2 regions of the Aquabacterium sp. A3 genome follow, and region 1 is predicted to be linked to the other one. Evidence: predicted binding sites of a transcription regulator. Region 1 holds the regulator's gene; the other holds the start of a gene.

Region 1 (11,867 bases):
GACCGAACTGCAGGCCTTGCCCGAGTCGCTGGACGCGGCCGTGATGCGCGATCGTGCGGCCGAGATCGATGAGATCGAGCAGCGCCTGAAGCACCTGCGCGGACGCGTGGCCGGCATTCCCTTCCTCGACCCGATCGACCTGCGGTTTCGCAGCCGCGTCAAGGTGCCGGTGCCCACCACCAAGGCGGTGATGTTCTGCGTGATGGACGTCTCTGGCTCGATGGACGAGCAGCGCAAGGAGCTGTCCAAGCGGTTCTTCATCCTGCTGTACCTGTTCCTGACCCGGCACTACGACAAGATCGAGCTGGTCTTCATCCGTCACCACACCCAGGCGGCCGAGGTGACGGAAGACGAGTTTTTCCACGCCACCGAGACCGGGGGCACGGTGGTCTCCAGCGCCCTGGTGCTGCTCGATGAGGTGATTCGTGCCAGATACCCCACCAGCGAGTGGAATCTGTACGTGGCGCAGGCATCCGACGGTGACAACTGGCATCATGACTCCAGCCGTTGTCGCGAGATCCTGGAAGACAAGATCCTGCCGCTGGTGCGCTATTTCGCCTATGTGCAGGTGGCGCAGACCGAGCAGAACCTCTGGGACGAGTACATGGGCCTGGCCGAGAGCCACAAGCACTTTGCCATGCGCAAGGTGCTGGACGCCTCGCAGATCTATCCGGTGTTCAGGGAGCTGTTCAAGAAGGAAGGGGTCGACGCATGAGCGCACTGCTTTCGTCCATACAGCCTGACAAGCCGCTGCCAGGCACCTCCGACTGGTCGTTCGATCTGATTGACCAGTACCACGAGGTCATTCGGTCTACCGCGCAGCGTTACCAGCTCGACACCTATCCCAATCAACTCGAGATCATCACGGCCGAGCAGATGATGGACGCCTACGCCAGCGTGGGCATGCCGGTGAACTACCGGCACTGGTCTTACGGCAAAGAGTTCATTGCCACCGAGAAGAACTACCGCCGGGGCTACATGGGCCTGGCCTACGAGATCGTCATCAACTCCAACCCCTGCATCAGCTACCTGATGGAGGAAAACACCATGGCCATGCAGGCCCTGGTGATCGCGCACGCGGCCTACGGACACAACAGCTTCTTCAAGGGCAACTACCTGTTCCGCATGTGGACGGATGCGGGCTCCATCATCGACTACCTGGTCTATGCCAAGAACTACGTGGCGCGCTGTGAAGAGCGTTACGGGGTGGATGTGGTCGAGGAGTTCCTGGATTCGTGCCATGCCTTGCAGAACCACGGGGTGGACCGTTATCGTCGCCCTGGCAAGTTGTCGCTGGACAAGGAATTGGCCCGTCAGGAAGAGCGCGAGGCCTACCTGCAGCAGCAGGTCAATGACCTGTGGCGAACCCTGCCCAGGCGCGCCGATCGCGCAGAAGAAGAAACGGTGCGACGCTTTCCGGCAGAGCCTCAGGAAAACCTGCTGTACTTCATCGAGAAGCACGCGCCCTTGCTGGAGCCCTGGCAGCGCGAGATTGTGCGCATCGTGCGCAAGATTGCCCAGTATTTCTACCCGCAGCGTCAGACCCAGGTCATGAACGAGGGGTGGGCCACCTTCTGGCACTACACCTTGCTCAACACCATGTACGACGATGGCTGGTTGAGCGACGGCATCATGCTGGAATGGTTGCAATCGCACACCAACGTGGTGTACCAGCCTCCGGTGGGGCACCGGGCCTACAGCGGCTTGAACCCCTATGCCCTGGGCTTCGCGATGTACACCGATCTCAAGCGGATTTGCGAAAACCCGACCGAGGAAGATCGGGCCTGGTTTCCGGATTTTGCCGGCTCGGCCGTCGGCACGCCCAAAGAGGCGCACGCCTGGCTCAAGACCCTGGATTACGCCATGCGTAACTTCAAGGACGAGAGCTTCATCGGGCAGTTCCTGTCGCCCAAGGTGATGCGGGATTTCCGCTTGTTCTCCATCCGCGACGAAGAGGAAGACAGCGAGTACGAGGTCAGCGCCATCCACGACGACGCCGGGTACCGCCGTCTGCGCGAGACACTGTCACGCCAGTACGACCTGGGCACGCGCGAGCCCAACATCCAGGTCTGGAGCGTGAACCTCCGGGGCGATCGATCGCTGACCCTGCGTCACGCACAACACAACGGGCGGCCGTTGAACGACGGCACGCGCGAGGTGCTCAAGCACGTGGCCCGCCTGTGGGGCTTTCCGGTGCACATGGAAAGCGTCGATGCGTCGGGAGACGTTCGGCAGCAATGGACGGTCGTCCCGGCATCGATGGAGTGACATTCGTCACGCCTGGGACGCGCAATTCGCCTGGTGAAATTCTCAGCCCCGGAATAAGCCCCCGGGGCACTTGTTTATCGGCCTAAAGATTCGGCGCCGGCGGCAAAGAATGCTGTTCAAGCAGCACATCTTTGCCCACCATGTCCGACCAAGGTTCCCAAGACAAGCAGTTGCCCGCCAGTGAGCGGAAGCTGCGCAAAGCCCGAGAAGACGGCGACGTCGTCCGCTCGCGGGACCTGGGGCATTTTCTGGTGATCCTCGCGGCCACGGGGGTGCTGATGGGCTTGACACCGCTCTGGGTGGAGCGCCTCAAGGCCCAGGTGGTGTCGGGATTGCGCTTTGACGCGCGCACGGTGGCCGCCCCCGACATGATGGTGGAGCGCCTGTCCCGCTGGTCCGTGGATGCCTTGTGGCTGGTGGTGCCCTTTGGGCTGGCCATCGCCCTGGCGTCGCTGGCGGCGGGGGTGCTGGCTGGCGGCTGGGTGCTCTCTTTCAAGGCGGTGGCGCCCAAGTTCAGCAAGCTCAATCCCATCCAGGGGCTGGGCAATCTGTTTGCCAAAAAGCAGCTCATTGATGCGCTCAAGGGCAGTGCGCTGGCATTGATTCTGGGCACGGTCGGGGCGTTTTTGTTGTACCGATCCTGGCCCTCGATGGTGGACTTGCTGTCACGCCCCCTGCCGGCCGCGTTCGCGGACTTGGGCTACACGATGGGCTCGGTGCTGGGGGCGATGTTGCTGGTGATTGCCTTGTTCGCCCTCATCGACTGGCCCTTGCAGAAGTTCCTGTTTGCCCAGCGCATGCGCATGAGCCATCAAGAGGCCAAGGACGAGCTCAAGCAGACCGAAGGCAACCTGGAGGTCAAGGGCCGCATGAAGCAGAAGATGCGCGAGATGTCGCGCAAGCGCATGCTGGCCGCGGTGCCGACGGCCGATCTGGTGGTGATGAACCCCACCCACTACGCTGTGGCGCTGAAGTACGACGAAGCCCGCATGGGTGCCCCTCGCGTGGTGGCCAAAGGGGTGGATGTGCTGGCCTTGAAGATTCGCGATGTGGCCACCGAGCACAAGGTGCCGGTGCTGGAGGCCCCGCCGCTGGCGCGCGCCCTGTATGCCCACACCGAGCTGGACATGGAGATTCCCGTGGCGCTGTACAGCGCCGTGGCCCAGGTGCTGGCTTACGTCTTCCAACTGCGTCAGGCCCTCAGTGGCCAGGCCCCCATGCCCGGCACCATGCCGGACCTGGACGTGCCGCGCGAGATGGACCCGCACCACCAGACCCCACAGCCCGTTTGAGCAGGCAGGTAGCACATGAACGCCTTCGTGATGCAATTGCAACGTCTGACCGGCGCCGACGCCCGGCAGCTCCAGACCGTGGCGGCGCCCCTGGTCGTCATCGTCATCCTGTCGTTGATGGTGCTGCCCCTGCCGCCGCTGGTGCTGGACATGTTCTTCACCATCAACATCGCCTTGTCGCTGATGGTGATGATGGTGGCGGCCAGCATGCTCAAGCCGCTGGACTTTGCGGCCTTCCCGGCGGTGCTGCTGCTGACCACCTTGCTGCGCCTGTCGCTGAACGTGGCCTCCACCCGGGTGGTGCTGATGGAAGGGCACACCGGAGCCGGGGCCGCCGGCCGCGTGATCGAGGCGTTTGGTCATTTCCTGATCGGTGGCAACTTCGCGGTGGGCCTGATCGTGTTCGCGGTGCTGGTGGTGATCAACTTCGTGGTGATCACCAAGGGCGCCGAGCGGATCGCCGAAGTCAGCGCCCGCTTCACCCTGGACGCCATGCCCGGCAAGCAAATGGCCATTGACGCTGACCTGAGCGCGGGCCTGATCGATGAGAAGGAAGCCAAGAAGCGCCGTCGCGAGGTGGGCGAAGAGGCCGAGTTCCATGGCTCCATGGACGGTGCCTCGAAGTTCGTGCGCGGTGATGCCATCGCCGGCATCCTGATCCTGTTCATCAACATCATCGGCGGCATGATCATTGGCATGAGCCAGCACAACCTGGGTGCCGGTGACGCGGCCGATGCGTATGTGGTGCTGGCCATCGGTGACGCCCTGGTGGCCCAGATTCCCGGTTTGTTGATCTCGGTGGCAGCCGCCATCGTGGTGTCGCGCGTGGGCAAAGAGCAGGATGTGGGCGGCCAGATCCGCGAGCAGATGTTCGAAAACCCCAAGGTGCTGGCCACGGCGGCGGGCATCATCGGTTTGCTGGGCGTGATCCCCGGCATGCCGTTCCTGATTTTTGTGCCGGTGGCAGGTGGGCTGGGTTACTGGGCCTGGTCCATGAACGAAAAGCAAAAGCGCGCGGCCAATGCCCCCAAGAAGGAAGAGGCCCCGGTGGCACCCGCCAACCCGAATGGCGAAGCCACCTGGGACGACCTGCAGCCTGTGGACACCCTCGGCCTGGAGGTGGGCTACCGCCTCATCCAGCTGGTGGACAAAGAGCGTGGCGGCGATCTGCTCAACCGCATCAAGGGCGTGCGCCGCAAGTTTGCGCAAGAGGTGGGCTTCTTGCCGCCTTCGGTGCACATCAAGGACAACCTGGAGCTTCGCCCCAGCGTGTACCGCATCACCTTGCGGGGCGCTGTGGTGGGCGAGGGCGAGGTGTTCCCCAACATGTTGATGGCCATCAACCCCGGGCACGTCACCAACCCGATTGCCGGTACAGCGGCCGTGGACCCCGCCTTTGGCCTGCCCGCGGTGTGGATCGAAGAGCGTCAGCGGGATGCGGCGCAAATGGCCGGCTACACCGTGGTTGATCCCTCGACCGTGGTGGCCACCCATCTTTCACACTTGATGCAACTCCAGGCAGCCAAGCTGCTGGGACGGATCGAGACCCAGCAACTGGTCGAGCATGTGACCAAGCTGGCCCCGAAACTGATTGAAGACGTGGTTCCCAAAATGATCGGCATCTCTACCCTGCAGAAGGTGCTCCAGCTCTTGCTGGAGGAAGGGGTGCACATCCGCGACATGCGCTCGATCATTGAGACCATCGCCGAACAGGCCGCGATCATGCCCAATGTGGTGAATGACCCCTCAGAACTGGCCCGGCGCATCCGCATCGGTCTGGCCCCGGCCATCGTTCAGCAGATCTACGGCCCCGTCAAGGAGCTGGACGTGATCGCGATCGAACCCGATCTGGAGCGCCTGCTGACCCAGGCCCTGACCTCGGCCAACGGCCCCATGCTGGACCCCGGCGTGGCCGACCACCTCACCCGCGAGGCCGCCGAGGCCTCCAACCGGCAGGAAAACATGGGGCAACCCGCCTGCCTGCTCGTGCCTGACGCCATCCGGCCCTCCGTGGCCCGGTTGCTCAAGCGCGCTGCGCCCCGCCTGAAGGTGCTGGGGCACAGCGAAATCCCTGAGACCCACTCCATCCGCATCGGTACCCTGATTGGAGGCCACGCATGAACGTCAAACGCTTTACTGGACGGAACAGCCGCGAGGCCATGCAGAAGGTGAAAGCCGCCTTCGGTGACGATGCCGTGGTGCTGTCCACCAAGCCCGCCTCTGAGGGCGGGATCGAGATCCTGGCGATGGCGGCCGACAGTGTGCCGGCGGTGGACCGCATGGCCCAGGATGCGCCCGAGGTGGCATCGCCATCCGGCGATCAAGAGGCGCTGCCGTCCTTTCTGCAGCCCTCCCGCAAGGACGGCAAGTCTGGCAAGGGCGGCGCTCAGCAAGCCCTGCAAAGTGTGTCGGCGCTGGCCAATTCGGTGCAGGATGACGTCAAGCAGTTGGCCATGAGCACGCTGTCCTTCCAGGACTATGTGCGCGAGCGCATGCTGCGTCGCCGGCAGGCGGCCTTGCAAGCCCAAGAGCGCACCGAACCCGCCCTGGCCGCGAATCCTGAAGAGCAACTGCAGCAGCGTTTTGCCCCTGCAGCACGCCCGCCAGCCCGCCCCGCACCGGCCACGGCCCTGGACCTGAGCGAAGGCCTGGTGGCGCCCCAGCCCGACCGGCGCGAGCCCGCTCGCGCCGCTGCCGAGCCCGCCACGCGCGCCGCCCAGGTGGTGCCCTTGCGCGCAGACCACGCCGAGCTGGCGTTTGACCAGGTGGCACCGCGTCGCGATCAACCCCGCGCCGCCGCCCCCACCGCCGATCCGGCCATGGCCGAGGCCCTCAAGGCCGCTCAGGAGGCCAACACCGCCATGCTGGGCGAGTTGCGCTCGCTGCGGGCGATGATGAAAGAGCGCTTCGAAACCATGGCCTTCATCGAGAAGCTGGGCCGCACGCCCGCTCAGGCGGCCCTGGCGCAACGGCTGCTGGACGGAGGCTTCTCGGCCGTGCTGATCCGCAAGATGCTGGACGCGATGCCCGCCGAGGTGACCCATGGTGGCCACGATGAGCAGGCCTGGGCCGCCCAGGTGCTGCAGCGCAACCTGAACACCGCAGATCAATCCCCCGCCATCGAGGACCGGGGCGGCGTCTTTGCCCTGATCGGCTCCACGGGCGTGGGCAAAACCACCACCACCGCCAAACTGGCGGCTGCGTTCGCCGCCAAGCACGGCGCGTCCAACCTGGGCCTGATCACGCTGGACGCCTACCGGGTGGGGGCACACGACCAACTGCGCGCCTATGGCCGCATCCTGGGCGTGCCCGTGCACATGGCCCACGATCGCGCCGCGCTGGAAGACCTGCTGGAGCTGCTGTCGGCCAAGAAGCTGATCCTGATCGACACCGCCGGCATGGCCCAGCGTGACAGTCGCACCAAAGAGTTGCTGGACATGCTCACCCATCCAAGCATCCGCAAACTCCTGGTCATCAACGCCGCCACCCAGGGTGATGCCATCGAAGACGTGATGCACGCCTACCAGGCCAGCGCCTGCGAAGGCGTCATCCTGTCGAAGCTGGACGAGGCCGTGAAGCTCGGTCCGGCGCTGGATGCGTTAATTCGTCACAAGAGCCGTGTGCTGGGTGTGGCCAACGGCCAACGGGTGCCCGAAGATTGGCACAGGTTGTCGTCGCAAGCCCTGGTGCACCGGGCCCTGCGTGCCAGCCTGAACCCGGCCTATAGGCTGGACATCAACGAAGTCAATCTGGTGTTTGCCACGCCCACCCCGGTGGACGCCGGCATCGCCGCCAACCACGCCTGACACGCTGCCCATGAACCGTCCAGAACGACATGCTGCAGGCCGCACCGGAAGCCCTCCGGTGGATCAGGCCCAGGGTTTGCGCCGGATGTTCGCCACCCGTGTGTTGCGTTTCATCCCGGTGGTGGCCAGCCCGGAGGCCCGCTGTGGCGGGCTGGTGCTGGAGCGTTTGTGCACCGCCTACGAGAGCTTTGGTTTGCGCACCCTGGTGGTGGACGCCAGCCCCCAGGCGCGAGACCCTGGCGAGCTGGTGGCCTTTGACATCGCCGAAGGCATTGAGGCGCTCTCGAGCCACGTGAGCTACATGCCGGCGCGAGGCCTGCCCTTGCGGTATGCCGACGCACGCGGCTCATGTGCCACCTTGCTGGACGCGCTGGCGGACGCCTCGCCACAAAGCGATGTCGTGCTCTTGCACGCGCCCGCCAGCGAGTTGGCGCGGGTGATGGCCCAGCGTGCCCGTGAATGCAGCGTGCGCCCGCTGGTCTACACCAACGACCTGGCCGAGGGTCTGACGCAGGCCTACGCCGCCGTGAAGGTGCTGGCGCAGCGGGGCGGCTGGATGAGCTACGACCTGCTGGTGGCCGCACCCGTGCACAGCACGCAGGCGCAGGCGGTGGCCGATCGCCTGGCCCGGTGTGCCGATGATTTTCTGGGCGTTGCCCAGCGTCTTGCCGTGCAGCTGGATCTGCAGCAGGCCGCGCAAGCCCAGCCAGACGCCCGATTCCTGTCGCTGGCCAGCGGTCTGTTGCACGCTGCCCTGCCGCATTCGCTGGGCGACTCCGCCTTTGAGCACCTGACCTCGCCCGGCAGCGCCTTGCCCGGGCGCGTGGCCCCCGTATTCAACTGATGATGCCCTCGGAGACACACATGTACACCGCCAAAGGTCGTCTCGACATGGACTCGATGCTGCGTCAGTACAGCCCCCTGGTGCGGCGCCTGGCACACCAGATGATCGCCAAGCTGCCTGCCAACGTCGAGGTCGATGACCTCATCCAGGTCGGCATGATCGGGCTCAGTGACGCACTGACGCGATTTGATGCCGGGCAGGGCGTGCAGTTCGAAACCTTTGCCACGCAGCGCATCCGCGGCGCCATGCTCGACGAACTGCGCGGGGCCGACTGGATGAGCCGAGGCACCCGCAAACAGCAGCGCGACATCGAATCGGCCGTGCACAAGCTGGAGCAGCGCCTGGGCCGGGCCCCACATGAAAGCGAGATCGCCAAGGAAATGGGCCTCAGCCTGGTCGAGTACCAGGAAATGCTGGGCAAGGTGCGCGGCACCCAGCTCATCTACCTGGAGGACATGAGTGGCGAAGACGGCGACAACGACTACCTCGACCGGCATGTCACGGATGAAGGCAATGACCCGCTGAGCTTGCTCGAAGACCACCGCATGCGGCATGCCCTGGTCGAAGCCATCAAGAACCTGCCCGAGCGCGAGCAGTACGTGATGAGCATGTACTATGAACAAGACATGAACCTCAAGGAAATCGCGGCCGTGCTGGGCGTGACCGAATCGAGGGTGTGCCAGCTCCACAGCCAGTCCATCGCCAGGCTGAGGGTCAAGCTGCGAGAATGGTGAGGGCATGATGCTCACCGCTGCGATGGTCTCCCCTTTGAAGGAGGCAGTCGATGTGGTCCCCGTTCAGGAAGTTGCCAGCGCTCGCCACGGACGACGGTGCCCTGGCCCCCGATGAGCCCGTGGCGCACAGTGCCACGGCCCTGGCGCAGACGCTGGCACGAGACACCAGTGGCCTGGGGCGTGAGGCCGCCGAGCTGCGTGGCACGCTGGAAGACAGCGCAGCCGTGGCCGCTCGACAGGCCGACACCCTGCAGCAGTTGGTGAGCCACCTGCACAGCATCGTGCAGGCCCAGCAGCAGATTCATCAAGAAACCGACCACAGCGTGCAGGCCATGCAGCAGGCCCGCAACACCGTCGACCGTGTGGGGCGAGACGTCGGGCAGGTGGTCGACACCCTGCGCGATGTGGCCCAGGCCGCCCAGGAAATCACCCAGGTGGCGCTGCAGACTCGGCTGGTGGCATTCAATGCATCCGTGGAGGCCAAGCGGGCCGGGGAAGCCGGGGCCGGGTTCTCGGTGGTGGCCGACGCCGTCAAGACCTTGTCCACCCAGGTCGAGCACATCTCCAAAACCATCATGAGCACCGTGGGCAGCCTGGACCAGCGCATCCAGCGCCTGGCCGATGAGTTGCGCATGGACGAGCAGGCCCGCCAGGGCGGGCAAGCGTGCCTGGCCCAGGCCCTGGCTGGTGTTGAGTCGGGGGTGCAGCGCATCAAGGGCGCTGCCGATCACAGTGGCGCGCTCTCGTCGGGCATCCATGAGCAGATCGGGCGCATGGGCCAGGAGGTACAGCACACCCGCCAGTCGCTGGATGGGGCCCTGAAGCGCAGCGAAAGTGTGCTGGGCGTGTCCGAGCGCTTGATGGAGGTCATTGCCACATCAGGTGTGAGGACCGACGACACGCCGTACATCGAACTCGCGCAGCGCGTGGCGGCTCAGATGGCGCAGGCGCTGGAGCAGGCGGTGCAGCAAGGCCGCATCACCCTCGCCCAGTTGTTTGATGACCGTTATCAGCCCATTCCGGGCAGTGCGCCAGCGCAGCACACCACGGCCTTCAACGCCTTGACCGATGCGCTGTTGCCAGGGTTGCAGGAACCACCATTGCAGGCCTTGCCCCAGGTGGTGTTTTGCATCGCCGCAGACCGCAACGGCTACATCTCGACCCACAACCGGCAGTACTGTCATCCACAGCGGACCGGTGATGTGGCGTGGAACACCGCCCACTCGCGCTGGCGCCGCATCTTCAACGACCGCACCGGCCTGGCCTCGGCGCGCAACACCCGGCCTTTCTTGCTGCAAACCTACCGACGCGACATGGGCGGCGGCAATTTCGTGTTGCTCAAGGAGGCCTCGGCACCCATCGTGGTGCAAGGCCGGCATTGGGGCGGACTGCGTCTGGCGTACCGCTTTTGATCCGTAGGGGTCAGCCGATCCGCCCGAGCAGAAGGTACTCCATGAGCACCTTCTGCACGTGCAAGCGATTCTCCGCCTCGTCCCACACGACGGATTGGGGGCCATCGATGACCTCGGCCTCCACCTCTTCGCCCCGGTGGGCTGGCAGGCAGTGCATGAACAGGGCGTCGGGCTTGGCCACGGCCATCATGTCGGCGTCCACGCACCAGTCGGCGAAGGCCTTCTTTCGCGCTTCGTTTTCGGCCTCGTAGCCCATCGACGTCCACACGTCCGTGGTCACCAGATCAGCACCACGGCAGGCGTCCATCGGGTCCTTGAAGACCTTGTAGCAATCGGTGTTGGCGATGCCGGCCACGGCCGGGTCGACCTCGTAGCCATTGGGCGTGCTCACATGCACGGTGAAGCCCAGGATCTCGGCGGCCTGCAACCAGGTGTTGGCCATGTTGTTGCCATCGCCCACCCAGGCCACCACCTTGCCGGCGATCGAGCCGCGGTGCTCGATGAAGGTGAAGATGTCGGCCAGGATCTGGCAGGGGTGGTACTCGTTGGTCAAGCCATTGATGACGGGCACCCGCGAGTTGGCCGCGAACTTCACGAGCTTTTCTTGCTCGTAGGTGCGGATCATCACGATGTCGACCATGCGCGAGATCACGCGTGCGCTGTCTTCAATGGGCTCGCTGCGGCCCAACTGGCTGTCGCCCGTGGTCAGGTGCACCACCGAGCCGCCCATCTGGTACATGCCGGCCTCGAAGCTCACGCGTGTGCGGGTGCTGGCCTTCTCGAAGATCATGGCCAGCGTGCGGTCGGACAAGGGTTGGTACTTCTCGTAGTTCTTGAAGCGCTGCTTGATGATGGCTGCGCGCTGGAACAGGTAGTCGTACTCCTGGGCGCGCAGATCTTTGAACTGCAGGTAATGTTTGATGAGGCTGTTTCCGGGCTTCATGCGATTCAGGCCTTGGGTTCAGAGAGGAACTGCTTGATGAGCGGGATCAGGATACCGATCAGTTCATCAGCCTGCGCGGGTGTGAAGATCAGGGGCGGCAGCAGGCGCACCACCTTGTCGGCCGTCACGCTCAGCAGCAGGCCGGCGTCCAGCGCGCGGTTCAGGATCACGCCACAGGGCCGGTCCAGTTCGATGCCGATCATCAGGCCCTGGCCGCGGATGTCGACCACGCCGTCCACACCTGCCAGTTCACGGCGGAGTGCCGCCATCAGGTGCTCACCCACCTGGGCGGCGTTGGCCAGCAGGCCGTCTTGCTCCATGATCTTCAGGGTTTCAACGCCCGCACGCATGGCCAGCGGGTTGCCACCGAAGGTGGTGCCGTGGTTACCGGGCTTGAGCACGTCTGCGGCCTTGGGGCCACAGACCACCGCGCCCACCGGCACGCCCGAGCCCAGGCCCTTGGCCAGTGGCATCACATCGGGCTGGATGCCCGACCACTGGTGGGCAAACCATTTGCCGGTGCGGCCGATGCCGCACTGCACTTCATCGAGCATCAGCAACCAGCCTT
Region 2 (11,867 bases), on a different contig from region 1:
GTCTTGCTGGCGACGCACCAGTTCTTGTTCCAGCGTCTGGGTGCGGTGGTGTGTTTGCCAGGCGGTCCAGGCGCTGACGGCGCTCAGCAGTGCGGCGCCAACCAGCGTCGGCGCCATCCAGCGGGGCGCGGAGCGGGCGCCAGCGTCGGTGGCGTTCGCGGTGATGGGGGCGGGGGCGGTGGGCTCGGTCACGGTGAAACGATTGTATCGGGCGTCGGCCCGCCCGCCTGGATGATGCGCCATTGCGCCAGCACCGCAGGCAGCGTGGGCTTGCAGGTCCAGCAGCGGCTCACACCGGCCTGCTGGGCCTGATGTGCCACGCGAGGATGGGTGCACAAGGCCTGCAGGTGGCTCAGTGTGTGTGCTGGCTGCGGGAGCTCGTCGGACAGGCGGGGCAGGTGGTGGCGCAACAGCAGGTCGATGGCTTCCGAGGCGCTGAACATCCACAGGTGGCGATCGGGCTGGTGCAAGGCCGTGACCGCCAGCGCGCGTTCAGCGGCGGACCAGGAGGCTGCGCCCCGTTGGTAGCACACCAGTGCGCGCACGGTCGCCCCGTGCTCCCGCCACCGCTGCGCCAGCCACTGTCGTCCCCGGGCTTGCTCGCCCTGCCCGCCACTGGCGATCACCACCTGCTGGCCAGCCCAGGCCAGGTGCTGCATCACGGGCCACAGGTGTTCAGAGTCAAATTGTTCGGCGTCTGCGGCGGGGCTGAGCACTTGGGCGGTGTGCAGTCCTGCTGGTGCACCCAGCAGCAGCAACTGGCTGGCGGTACCAGGGCCCGGTGCCGCAGCCAGGGTGTGGGCCGGCCAGCTCAGACCGGGGGGGCGCGCATCGAAAAATTGCTGCACAGCCGCCGGGCTGACAAACATCACCAGCCGCACGGTGTGCAGCGTGTGCCACAGGGCTTGAACGGCGCTCGGGTTCGCTGGTGGTGTGGTGCTGATCAATGGCAGCGCCAGCGCCTGAACGCCGTGCTGCCGCAACTGATCAACCCACGCATCCGCCTGAGGCTGCGGGCGCGTGACCAACAAGAATGAGGGGGCAGCGTGCACGATGGGGCGACGGCCTCACTGCTGCAGGGCGGCCAACCAGTCCGGGCCGGCCTGGTCTTTCAAGGCCTGGGCCACCGAGGTGCCCAGCGCCTGCGCCTGGTCGGTGTGCGTGACGGTGGCGGTGGCTTCGGCCTCGACCCAGCGGTCTTGCACAGGATGACCCAGCAGGGCGCGCAAGTGCAGGGTGCCGGCCGTGCCAGGCAGCCATTGTGCGTGCGCGGCCAGGGGCATGGAGCAACTGCCGCCCATGGCCCGTGACACGGCCCGTTCCGCCTGGCACGACAGCCATGTGGCGGGGTGGTTCAGGCGCGCGAGCGCCTGGGTCCAGAGGGCCTGGTCGGGGCGGTCACTGCGTATCTCCAGGCCCAGGGCTCCTTGGCCCGCGGCGGGCAGCATCTGGTCGGTGGGCAGGCTGCACCGAATGCGGCCTTCCAGCCCCAGGCGTTTCAGCCCGGCGGTGGCCAGCACGATGGCGTCGTAGTCGCCCTCATCCAGCTTGCGCAGGCGGGTGTCAAGGTTGCCTCGCAGGGGCTCGATGCGCAGGTCTGGCCGCCAGCGCCGAATCTGCACCATGCGCCGCAGGCTGGAGGTGCCCACCACCGCGCCATCGGGCAGGCTGCTCAGGTCGGCGTGGTGGTTTGACACGAAGGCGTCCCGTGGGTCTTCGCGTTCCAGGATCGCCGCCAGGGTGAATCCGGCCGGCAGGTCCATCGGCACGTCCTTCAGCGAGTGCACCGCCAGGTCGGCCCGCCCGTCTTCCAGTGCCATCTCCAGTTCTTTGACGAACAGCCCCTTGCCGCCCACCTTGGACAAGGTGCGGTCCAGGATCTGGTCGCCCCGGGTGGTCATGCCCAGCAATTCGATGCGGGCCCCCCAACGTTCGCTCAGCAGGTCGCTGACATGGTGGGCCTGCCACAGCGCCAGGCGGCTTTCTCGCGTGGCAATGACGCAGTGGGCAGGGTGGGGTTGACCGGGGGCGGCGAGGTCTTCTTCAAATCGGCTCATGTGCCGATGCTAACCCGGATGTCACGGGCGCACGGCCAGTGTCAGCTGCCGTTTCTGTGTTTGGTGGATGTAGCTTTGCAGCGTCCGTTCGTCAGCGCCCAGCCGCACGAATTCGCACCCCAGGCGGGCGCCTGCGGGGGTGGCGTTCAGCGGCGTCACGTGCAGCACCCGCACGGCGGTTTCCAGCTCCGTGGTGTCGTCCAGCCGGATCTGGCAGCGGTCGAGTTGCAGGCCGGGCTCGACCCCCTGCATGTTGGCGGGCAGCCACAGGCCCACCCCCGTCAGGCTGATGTCCAGGATGCGCAGGCTGATCGCGTCGTCTGGCGACGCTGGGGTCGTGAACGTGGCGCAGGGTGACTGGGTGACGAAGGGGCGAACACGGAACGCCTCGCGCCGCTGGAATCGATACACGACCTTGGGCAACCGTGCGTGCAGCACGGCATCGTGGCCGTGCTGGACCAGCATGGGCGATTCCACCTCGAACTGCAGCTTGATGCTGTCGAGGTACGCCACGGCCTGCACTTCGCCAGAGGCCTGGGATTGCTCCAGTGACAGGCGGTCCAGTGGCGCGTCCAGCACGATGATGCCGCGAGCCCGGTCGGTCGCCCTCAGCAGGGTGGCGCAATGCTGCCCCTGCGGGTTGCTCAGACTGACCAACGCCCGCTCTGACAGCAGGCGTTGGAGCAGTTCGTCAATCTCGGCCTCGGAAGTCAGCCGAAAGTCGTCTTGCATCGCTGCGGCTGCCATGAGGCCTCAATGCATTTTGCCGGGATCGGTCTGGCCGTCGATCATGCGGCTCAGGTCGTTCAGCCAGGGCTCGGCCAGGTTACGGATCTCGGCATCGTTGAGCAAGATGCGCTGCATGATGCGGCTCTTGAGCGCCAGTTCATCGGTGTTCAGCGGGTGCTCGTTGGCGGCGTGCTTGAGTTGCGAGATCAGCACGGCGCAGGCGCCTTCCAGCTTCACCACCGTGTCCCAGTCGCCTGCACGGGCTGCGTGCAGCATGTCGTGGCTGGCGTGTTCGATGGCTTCGTAGTAGGTGATCAAGTTGGCGGCTCCCAACAGTTCTTCTTCGGGTGCGGTGAGTGTTTCGGGGGCGTTCATGCTTTCACCTCCATACCGCCTTGCGCGGCCTGGGCACTTGCGGCGGGCTTGATGGCCAGCCAGGCCTCGCGCACCGGCTGAATCAGCTGGGTGCATTCGTCCAGCGCCTGGTGGTCGTTGCGCAGGTTGGCCTGGGTCAGGCGCAGGCTGATGTAGGTGTACAGGTCACGCAGGTTCAGCGCCAGTTCGCCGCCGGCCTCGACGTTGAGGCAGGCCTTGAGGCCTTCATCGACGATGCGGATGGCGCGAGACAGTGCGCGTGCTTTGGCGGCCATGTCCTTGGCCAGCAAGGCGCCGCGTGCTTCGGTCAATGCATCCAGGAAGCCATCGAACAGCAGCGTGACCAGGTGATGCGACGAGGCGCCGGTGACACTGGTTTCAAGACCGACCTGGCGGTACATGCCCGACAGGGCATTGGCGCCTGCGGGAATGGGGCGGGAGAAGGGGCTGGCAGGTGCGTACATCGGTGTGCTCTGCATGGTGACGTTGATGTATGTGTTATCGGCTGCCGCCTGTGCCACTTGAACCGGTTGCCTGTTGAACAGGGCCTGCTTGCCTGCGCATTTTGTTCAACCCGCAGGCCGCTGAACGGCTCAAGAAGATGAGTTGTTGGTCAGTGCTGCCAGTTGGGCCGTGACGTAGCTCTGAAGCGCTGTGAGGTTGCCCATGCTGGTGTCGAGCGCGGTGTACTGCTTGCGCAGTCGCGCTTCGACCAAGGCCACACGGTCTTCCAGGCGCTCGATCTTTTCGTCGTTTCGCTTGATCGACGCCTTGATGCCTTCCTGGCGCGAACTGATGATGCCGTCGGTGTCCACAATCTGCGCCGCCAGCGACTGGAAGCGCTGCGCAATGCCTTGGGCCGCCACATCTTCACTGTCATTGGCAAAGAGCTTTTGCAGCTCTGGCAGGTTGTCCATGGCGTCATCGAGCTTGCTGCTGTTGATGGACAAGGTGCCATCGGTGCCGATGTCAAAGCCCACGGCCGACAGCCGGTTGAAGGTGGATGAAGCCGAGGTGGTGGTGCTGGCGAGGCTGCGAATCTGCCTCAGCAGCCCGTTGGCGGTCGAGTCGCCCTGCAGCGGCCCGGCGGTCTTGCTGTCGGCGTCGTACAGCGTCTGCACACGGATCAGCCCGACCAGGTCGTTGTAGGCGGTTTTGAAGGCCTCGATGCCCGTTCGGATGCTGGCCTTGTCTTCGCTGACAGAGATGTCCACCGACGATGTGGTGACCTTGTTGAGTTGCAGGGTCAGGCCATCGAGCACATTGCTCAGGGTGTTGCTTTCCGAGGAAATCTCGATGCCATTGATGGTGGCCTTGGCATTGGCGGCCATCTGGTTGTTGGTCATGCTGCTGGTCGCGCCCGTGCTGGCGTCAAAAGCCAGCGCCGACAGACCGGGCGTGGTGCCCTCTGCGACATCCACCTTGAAGCCGTTGCTCTCTCCGTTGGGGCCGCGCATCACCAGGCGCGTGCCGGCAGCGTCGGTGACCAGTGAGGCCGTCACGCCCGCGTTGGCGGCGTTGATGCGGTCTCGGATCTTCTCCAGCGTGTTGTCGCCAGGGCCGATGGGGATGTCGATGGCCGCCGCCGCCGCCTTGGCCGCGAACGTGATGGCAGGGGGCTCGCCCCCGTCGGATTCGTAGGTGCCAAAGGTGATGGTCAGCGTGCCGTCGCCCACCACGGCGGTTTTGTCAGCGTAAGCGTTGGAGCTGATGAACTGGGCCGTGGCCAGGGAAGTGACATTCACCGAGTAGGCGCCCGAAGGGGTACCGGCGCTGGTGGTCACAGACACCGATGCGCTGTCGCTGCTGGTGGCCGTGGTGGCGTTCCAGAAGCTGTCTTTGTTGAGCGCCGATGCGGCGTCTTTCAGGGCAGAGAAGGAGCTTTGCACGCGGCCCCAGGTCGACAGCTTCGTGTTGAGCTTCGTGGTTTCGCTCAGGATCTTTTCTGCGGGAGCTTTCTCCAACGACACCAACTTGGTGACGAGAGACTCCGTGTCAAATCCGGCGCCAACGCCCAGTGAACTCAGTGTGGCCATGATGGGTACCTCCAATGCACATTCGTCCAGGGCTCATTCGAGACACCTGGACGACGGGAGAATCGGCTGCATCGGCAGAAACTTGAGCGGAGATCTTCGCCGTCCGCTGACTGCCGTGCGTATTTATCGGCCCAGCAAGCTCAGCACCTGCTGTGGCAACTGGTTGGCCTGAGACACCATGGCGGTGCCCGCCTGCTGCAGGATCTGGGCACGCGACAGGTTGGCGGTTTCGGCCGCGAAGTCCGCGTCCATGATCCGGCCGCGGGCGGCGGCCTGGTTCTCGACGTTGATCTGCAGGTTGGCGATCACGGCCTCGAAGCGGTTCTGCGCAGCACCAAAGGTGGCCCGGGCATCGTTGATCTTGTCCAGTGCGCCATCGATCATGCGGATGCTCTGGTCGATGATGTCACCATCCACCGGGGTGGTGTCGTCGGCCTGATAGCCGCCGATGGCCAGGCCTTCCGCGTCGCCTGCGTCGGCGCCATCGGTGCCCAGGTTCTTCACCACCGTTTGCATCACATCGGCGATGCTGGCGGCGGCAATCGGGGGCGGATCGGTCAGGTTGTCGCTCAAGGTGGTGCGAGCCGCGGCGACCGGGGTGGTGTCGCCTGCGGTGTTGCTCACCATGTTGATCGACCCCAGGTCGATGCGATCGTATTCGGTGGTGCCGGCGCCGACCTGGAAGGACATCGTTTCTTCAGCCGAGCCATCAAACAGGGGCTTGGCGTTGAACGATGTGCTGTTGATCGTGCGGCTGATTTCTTTTTGCAGCTCGCGGAATTCTTTCTGCAGGTTGGCTCGGTCGCCGTCACTGTTGGTGGCGTTGCGCGACTGGATGGCCAACTCGCGCATGCGCTGCAGGTTGTCGCCGATCTTGCCCAGTGCACCTTCTGCCGTCTGTGCCAGCGAGATGGCGTCGTTGGCGTTGCGGATGGCGACATTCATCCCACGCACCTGGCTGTTCATGCGCTCGGCAATCGCCAGGCCGGCCGCGTCGTCCTTGGCCGAGTTCACCCGCAAGCCTGAAGACAGGCGTTGCATCGACGTCGCCAGCGACGTCTGCGAGGTGTTCAGGTTGCGCTGAGCATTCAGCGAGATGATGTTGGTGTTGATCGTCTGGGGCATGGTGCACTCCTAAGAACTCATGACTCCCGGCCGAGAAGGCCGGCCTGCGGTATGCAGGCCAAAGTCGTCATGAACCGTTGCTTCGACCTGTTGTCATCAGTATTCGGCAACTTCGAGGGGTGCAATGCGGCGATGAAAAGCCCTTTCTCCGCCCAATTCTCAACTGATCAAAATGAAAAAGCCGACCCGGAGGTCGGCTGAGTGACGCCACCGCAGGGTGGCGTTCGAGGGCTTGAGCCGTGCTCAGCGCAGCAGGGACAGAACCTGCTGGGGCAGCTGGTTGGCCTGGGCCACCATGGCGCCGCCAGCCTGCTGCAGGATCTGCGAGCGAGACAGGTTCGAGGTTTCGGTGGCGAAGTCGGCATCCATGATGCGACCGCGGGCAGCCGACTGGTTCTCGATGTTGACCTGCAAGTTCGAGATCACGGCTTCGAAGCGGTTCTGGGCCGCACCGAAGGAGGCGCGCTTGTCGTTGACGATGTCCAGGGCCTTGTCGATCACGTTGATGGCGTCATCGATGTCTTGCATGGAGGCATCAGCGCCGGTGCTGTCCACACCGCCGATGCCGATGCCGGTGGCGCCGGTGGCCCACGCGGTGTCGATGACGGAGGCCATGATGTCGACCACCGCCGTTTGACGGCTGGCGTCATCGGTGGCGTTGTCGTAGGCATCGATCACGGTCTGGGCCGCGCCGGTGGTGCCGCCGTTCAGGGTGGCGCCGGTCACGGTGATCTTGTCCTGGGCGGTGGTGCCTGCACCCACCTGGAATTCCAGGTCGGCGCCTTCACCAGCGAACAGGGCCTTGCCGTTGAACTTGGTGCCTTCGATCGTGCGGCCGATTTCTTCCTGCAGTTGCAGGAATTCCTTTTGCAGGTTGGCGCGGTCGCCGGTGCTGTTGGTGGCGTTGCGGGACTGCACCGCCAGTTCACGCATGCGCTGCATGTTGTCACCGATCTTGCCGAGGGCGCCTTCAGCGGTTTGCGTCAGCGAGATGGCGTCGTTGGCGTTGCGCACAGCGACGTTCATGCCGCGAACCTGGGCGCTCATGCGCTCGGCAATGGCCAGACCGGCGGCGTCGTCCTTGGCAGAGTTGACGCGCAGACCCGAGGACAGGCGTTGCATCGAGGTGGCCAGAGAAGACTGGGAGGTGCTGAGGTTGCGCTGGGCATTCAGCGAGATGATGTTGGTGTTGACTGACTGTGCCATGGTGGACTCCTATTTCGTAAACCAAACTGCAAGATGACTGCGTCTAAGAACAGCTTGCCCGACGCTAGTCATCCAGTGCTTCTTGCATCGCTGCCCGAAACGTCTGGCCGGCTAACCGGACCCCGGTGCCTTGTCAAGCACCGTTGGTTTGGTTATCGATCAAAGTGGCGCTGACTTAAGTGCTTTATTTCTCGAATTGCCCGGGATCTTGATCTGGCTGACGCAAGACGCGAGGCCCGGTCTGATGTTGTCGGCCACTCGGGCAGGGACTTGAGGCTGCCGGCCTCCAGGCCCCTCAAATCAGCGGGTGTTGGCGGAGGCTGCCACGATGCGCCAGGGTTCGGCGCGCTCGGGCAGCCCCAGGCTTTCGTAGAACACCACCAGGTTGTGTGCAGCCAGGTGGCTGCCACGTCCCTTCACGGCACCCTCAAGGGTGAGGGTGTCACCCAGCTCCATGCAGCGCAGCCAACAGGCTTCGATCAGCGGCAGCACCTCCTGGGCCTCTTCGGGCGGCAGGCTCACCGCATGACTCAAGAGCACATCGCCCACCGTGAAGTGAAAGTCGGCAGAGTGTGACCAGTGCGGCATCTCTTGCTGGGCCAGGTCGATGGCCTCTGGCAGGCGGTTCAACTGCTTGAGCGCGTGCAAGGTGCGCAGCACCAGGTCATGGCGGTAAGGCGCCTGCGCGGGGCAGAAGGCCAAGGCCTTCAGCAATGCGTCGCAGGCCGGTGCGTAGCGGCCATGCACATCGTGGTCTTTGCCCAACTGGTAGAGCAGATAGTCGTCATCGGGCGTGTCGCGCAAGGCCTGCGCCAGCAATCGCTGGTTGCGCTCACCTTTGCGGGCCATGGGCTCAGGCAGGTAACCATCGTGTCCCACCACGATGGGCACATGACGAACGGGCAGTTGGTGCGCTGGCTGCTCGTGGATGCGGCCGGTGTAGCGAACCGTGCCTGGCAGCACCCGTGACTGGTGCGAGGGCGACCAGCTTTGTGGCCCGATCGCCTGCTCGAAGACGCTGTCCACGGTGAGCGTGCCCACGAACTCCGGCGGCTGTTCGCGCAGCGCGGCCAGCGCCTCGCCGCCTGATATCAACCACTCATCTGCATCCAGCACCAGATGCCAGTCACACCCGCCCAGCGCCAGTGCCTGGTTGCGTGCGGCAGAAAAATCGTCTGACCAGGCGGCCTCATGAACCTCTGCCCCGCATGCGCGGGCGATCGCCATCGTGTCATCGGACGATCCGGTGTCCAGCACCACCATGCGGTCCACCCAGGTGCGCACGCTGTTGAGGCAACGCGCGATGCAGCGGGCCTCGTTGCGCGCAATCATCACCAGGGCAACGGTGGGCATGGGTCAGTGGTCCTGAAACAGGCGTTGCCCCGTGAGTCGCTCGTGCTCGCGGATGGCGAATCGGTCGGTCATGCCCGCGATGTAGTCGGCCACCGCGCGATGCCGGTCACCACGCTGGGCAAAGTCGTCTGGCATGTCCTGGGGGCGATCGACGTACACCTCGAACAACTCGACCACCACCTGTTTGGCGCGCGCTGTGGTGTCGTTGACCTGTTCGTGGCGGTACAGCGCCTTGAAGAGGAAGCGCTTGAGCTGGGTGCTGGCATCGCGCATCTCGGCGGTGAAGCGCACCAGGGGCGGGCAGGTTCGTGCCTCATCGGCCGTCAGCGGCATGTATTCGGCAATGCGTGCCTGCGTGGCGTCGATGACGTCGTACACCTGCTGGGACAGCATGCGCCGGATGGCATCGAACAACAGGCGGCGGCCCTGCACGTGCGGAAATTCCTTCAGCGACTCGTCACGGAAGCGTGTGAACAGCGGCACCACATCCAACTGCTCCAGGGTGATCAGTCCCGAGCGCACACCGTCGTCGATGTCGTGGGCGTTGTAGGCGATCTCATCGGCCAGGTTGCACAACTGTGCCTCCAGGCTGGGTTGCGTGCCTTGCAGAAAACGCTGGCCGACCCCACCCGGCTCGTGGGCCTCCAGCATCTCTGCGTGCTGGCGAGAGCAGTGCTTGAGGATGCCCTCACGCGTTTCGAAGCTGAGGTTCAGACCGTTGTAAGCCGGGTAGCGCTCTTCCAGCTCATCAACCACGCGCAGCGACTGCAGATTGTGTTCGAAGCCGCCATGCGGCCTCATGCAATCGTTCAGGGCATCCTGCCCGGCGTGACCGAAGGGGGTGTGCCCCAGATCGTGGGCCAGTGCAATGGCTTCGACCAGGTCTTCATTGAGGCCCAAAGAGCGAGCGATGGAGCGCCCCAGCTGGGCCACCTCCAGTGAATGCGTCAGCCGCGTGCGAAACAGATCGCCCTCGTGGTTCAGGAACACCTGCGTCTTGTACACCAGGCGCCTGAAGGCCGTGCTGTGCACGATGCGGTCGCGGTCGCGCTGAAAATCGCTCCGGGTGGGCGCGGGCGCTTCCGCATGGCGGCGCCCCTTGGTCTTCTCAGGATGACTGGCGTAGGGGGCGAGCCACATGGTGCGTGCCTGCTTGGTGCGGTGTCAGCACGTGTGCGCCGCAATGACCTCGCGCACGAGGCGCTCGGGCGCGGGACGCATGCCGGCGGTGCCCAGCGGGCCGATCACCACAAAACGGATTTCGCCACCCTCGGCTTTTTTGTCCACCTGCATCAGCTCCAGGTAGCGGTCGGCACTCAGGGCCGGGCCCTTGACGGGCAACCCGGTGCGCGCGATCAAGGCCTGGATGCGCTGTGAGGTGGTCTCGTCGATCAGGCCCAATCGGGCCGACAGGTCGGCCGCCATCACCATGCCACAGCCCACGGCCTCGCCGTGCAGCCATTCGCCGTAGCCCAGGCCCGCCTCGATGGCGTGGCCGAACGTGTGGCCGTAGTTGAGGATGGCGCGCAGGCCAGACTCTTTTTCGTCTTGCCCCACCACCCAGGCCTTGATCTCGCACGAGCGCTGCACGGCGTACTTCAGGGCCTGCCGGTCACGCGCCAGCAGGGCGTCCATGTGCGCTTCCAGCCAAGCCAGAAACTCCGCATCGGCGATGGGGCCGTACTTGATGACTTCGGCCAGGCCGGCCAGCAACTCGCGCTGCGGCAAGGTGTCCAGCGTGGCGAGGTCGCACACCACGCGCAGGGGCTGGTAGAAGGCCCCGATCATGTTCTTGCCGGCCGGGTGGTTGATGGCGGTCTTGCCGCCCACGCTCGAATCCACCTGGGCCAGCAAGGTGGTGGGCACCTGCACGAAGGGCACGCCGCGCATGTAGCACGCGGCGGCAAAACCGGTCATGTCGCCCACCACGCCGCCCCCCAGGGCATACAGCACGGTCTTGCGGTCGGCGGCTTCTTCCAGCAGGCGGGTGAAGACCTGGTTCAGCGCGGGCCAGTCTTTGTACTGCTCGCCGTCGGGCAGCTCCACATCCAGCACCTGCTGGTAGAGCGGTGCGATGGCCTGGCGCAGGCGCGCTGTGTACAGCGGGCCCACCGTGGTGTTGGTCACGATCAGCGCCTTGCTGGCGCGCGGCAGGCCAGCGAAGGTGTCGGCCGCCTCCAGCAAACCCTCGCCGATGAGGATGTCGTAGCTTCGGTCGCCCAGGTCGATGGACACCGTGCTGGTGCCTTCAGGGGCGGGGCGTGCTGCAGAGAGGGTGGTCGTTGCCATGAATGCCGTCAGCTGAGGGACGGATGGCCCGACCAGACGGCGCACCGTGTCGCGGTGGCAGGCATCCAGACCCGAATGAATCAGGAGGAAGAATCGGGGAAAAGAGAGGGGGTGACGAGCCTTAACCCCGGCACTGAAGGCAAACGGTTAGGGCTGCTTCGTTCCCGATCTGACCCGGTTGGCCGCGCCCCCATGCGGGGAGGCCCGTCACCGTGGATTGTAGGCGATCCCGAGCGCCCGCCTTGTCAATGTGGTCAGCGCAGTTGCAATTCATCCGCACCGTAGGTGACGCCCAGCGGTTCGATGATCACCTGTTTGGGGCCGTCTTCCACGCGGCCCGCCACCCAGGCGTCGATGCCCAGGCCCTTGGCCACGGCCACCACGCGCTCGGCGTGCTCGGGCTTGACGTACAGCGCAAAGCCGGCGCCCATGTTCAGCGTGCCATAGGCCTCGTGGTCGTCCAGGCCGCATTCCTTCTGCATGAAGGCCAGCACCGGGGTTTTGGGCGGCACCTGGGTGATGCGGTAGGTGAGTTGCTTGGGGTGGCGCAGCAGCTTGCGCCAGCCGTGGCCGGTGACGTTGGCGCAGTAGTTGGGGATGATGCCTTCTTTGGCCAGCGCTTCGGTGACGGGCGAGTACAGCACGGTGGGCGCCAGCAGGGCCTCGCCGTAGCTTTGGCCGTTGCCGATGTCGGTGA

What was found. Region 1 encodes FliA, which starts transcription of late flagellar genes. Its sites were predicted from a motif close to CTAAAGTTTNNNNNNNNNNNGCCGNTA; they were not measured.
Region 2: a site for FliA is predicted at 7,777-7,803, ahead of WNB94_RS04350 (flagellin N-terminal helical domain-containing protein). Genes of this name have one in related genera too.

Annotation. Positions count from the first base shown of each region.
Region 1 is NZ_JBBPEV010000003.1:206,629-218,495, forward strand. Features, by position in the region: gene WNB94_RS12595 (YeaH/YhbH family protein) at 1-715, shown strand, start outside; gene WNB94_RS12600 (SpoVR family protein) at 712-2,268, shown strand; gene flhB (flagellar biosynthesis protein FlhB) at 2,409-3,560, shown strand; gene flhA (flagellar biosynthesis protein FlhA) at 3,576-5,681, shown strand; gene flhF (flagellar biosynthesis GTPase FlhF) at 5,678-7,366, shown strand; gene WNB94_RS12620 (flagellar biosynthesis protein) at 7,377-8,210, shown strand; gene WNB94_RS12625 (RNA polymerase sigma factor FliA) at 8,231-8,944, shown strand; gene WNB94_RS12630 (methyl-accepting chemotaxis protein) at 8,995-10,356, shown strand; gene argF (ornithine carbamoyltransferase) at 10,367-11,299, opposite strand; gene WNB94_RS12640 (aspartate aminotransferase family protein) at 11,305-11,867, opposite strand, start outside.
Region 2 is NZ_JBBPEV010000001.1:984,169-996,035, reverse strand. Features, by position in the region: gene WNB94_RS04395 (uroporphyrinogen-III C-methyltransferase) at 1-192, opposite strand, end outside; gene WNB94_RS04390 (uroporphyrinogen-III synthase) at 189-1,052, opposite strand; gene hemC (hydroxymethylbilane synthase) at 1,068-2,057, opposite strand; gene WNB94_RS04380 (flagellar brake protein) at 2,079-2,804, opposite strand; gene WNB94_RS04375 (flagellar protein FliT) at 2,811-3,161, opposite strand; gene fliS (flagellar export chaperone FliS) at 3,158-3,640, opposite strand; gene fliD (flagellar filament capping protein FliD) at 3,755-5,197, opposite strand; gene WNB94_RS04360 (flagellin N-terminal helical domain-containing protein) at 5,321-6,322, opposite strand; gene WNB94_RS04355 (hypothetical protein) at 6,374-6,523, shown strand; gene WNB94_RS04350 (flagellin N-terminal helical domain-containing protein) at 6,566-7,528, opposite strand; gene WNB94_RS04345 (glycosyltransferase family 2 protein) at 7,829-8,881, opposite strand; gene WNB94_RS04340 (deoxyguanosinetriphosphate triphosphohydrolase) at 8,885-10,021, opposite strand; gene aroB (3-dehydroquinate synthase) at 10,046-11,170, opposite strand; RNA gene ffs (signal recognition particle sRNA small type) at 11,281-11,379, opposite strand; gene WNB94_RS04325 (AIR synthase-related protein) at 11,425-11,867, opposite strand, start outside.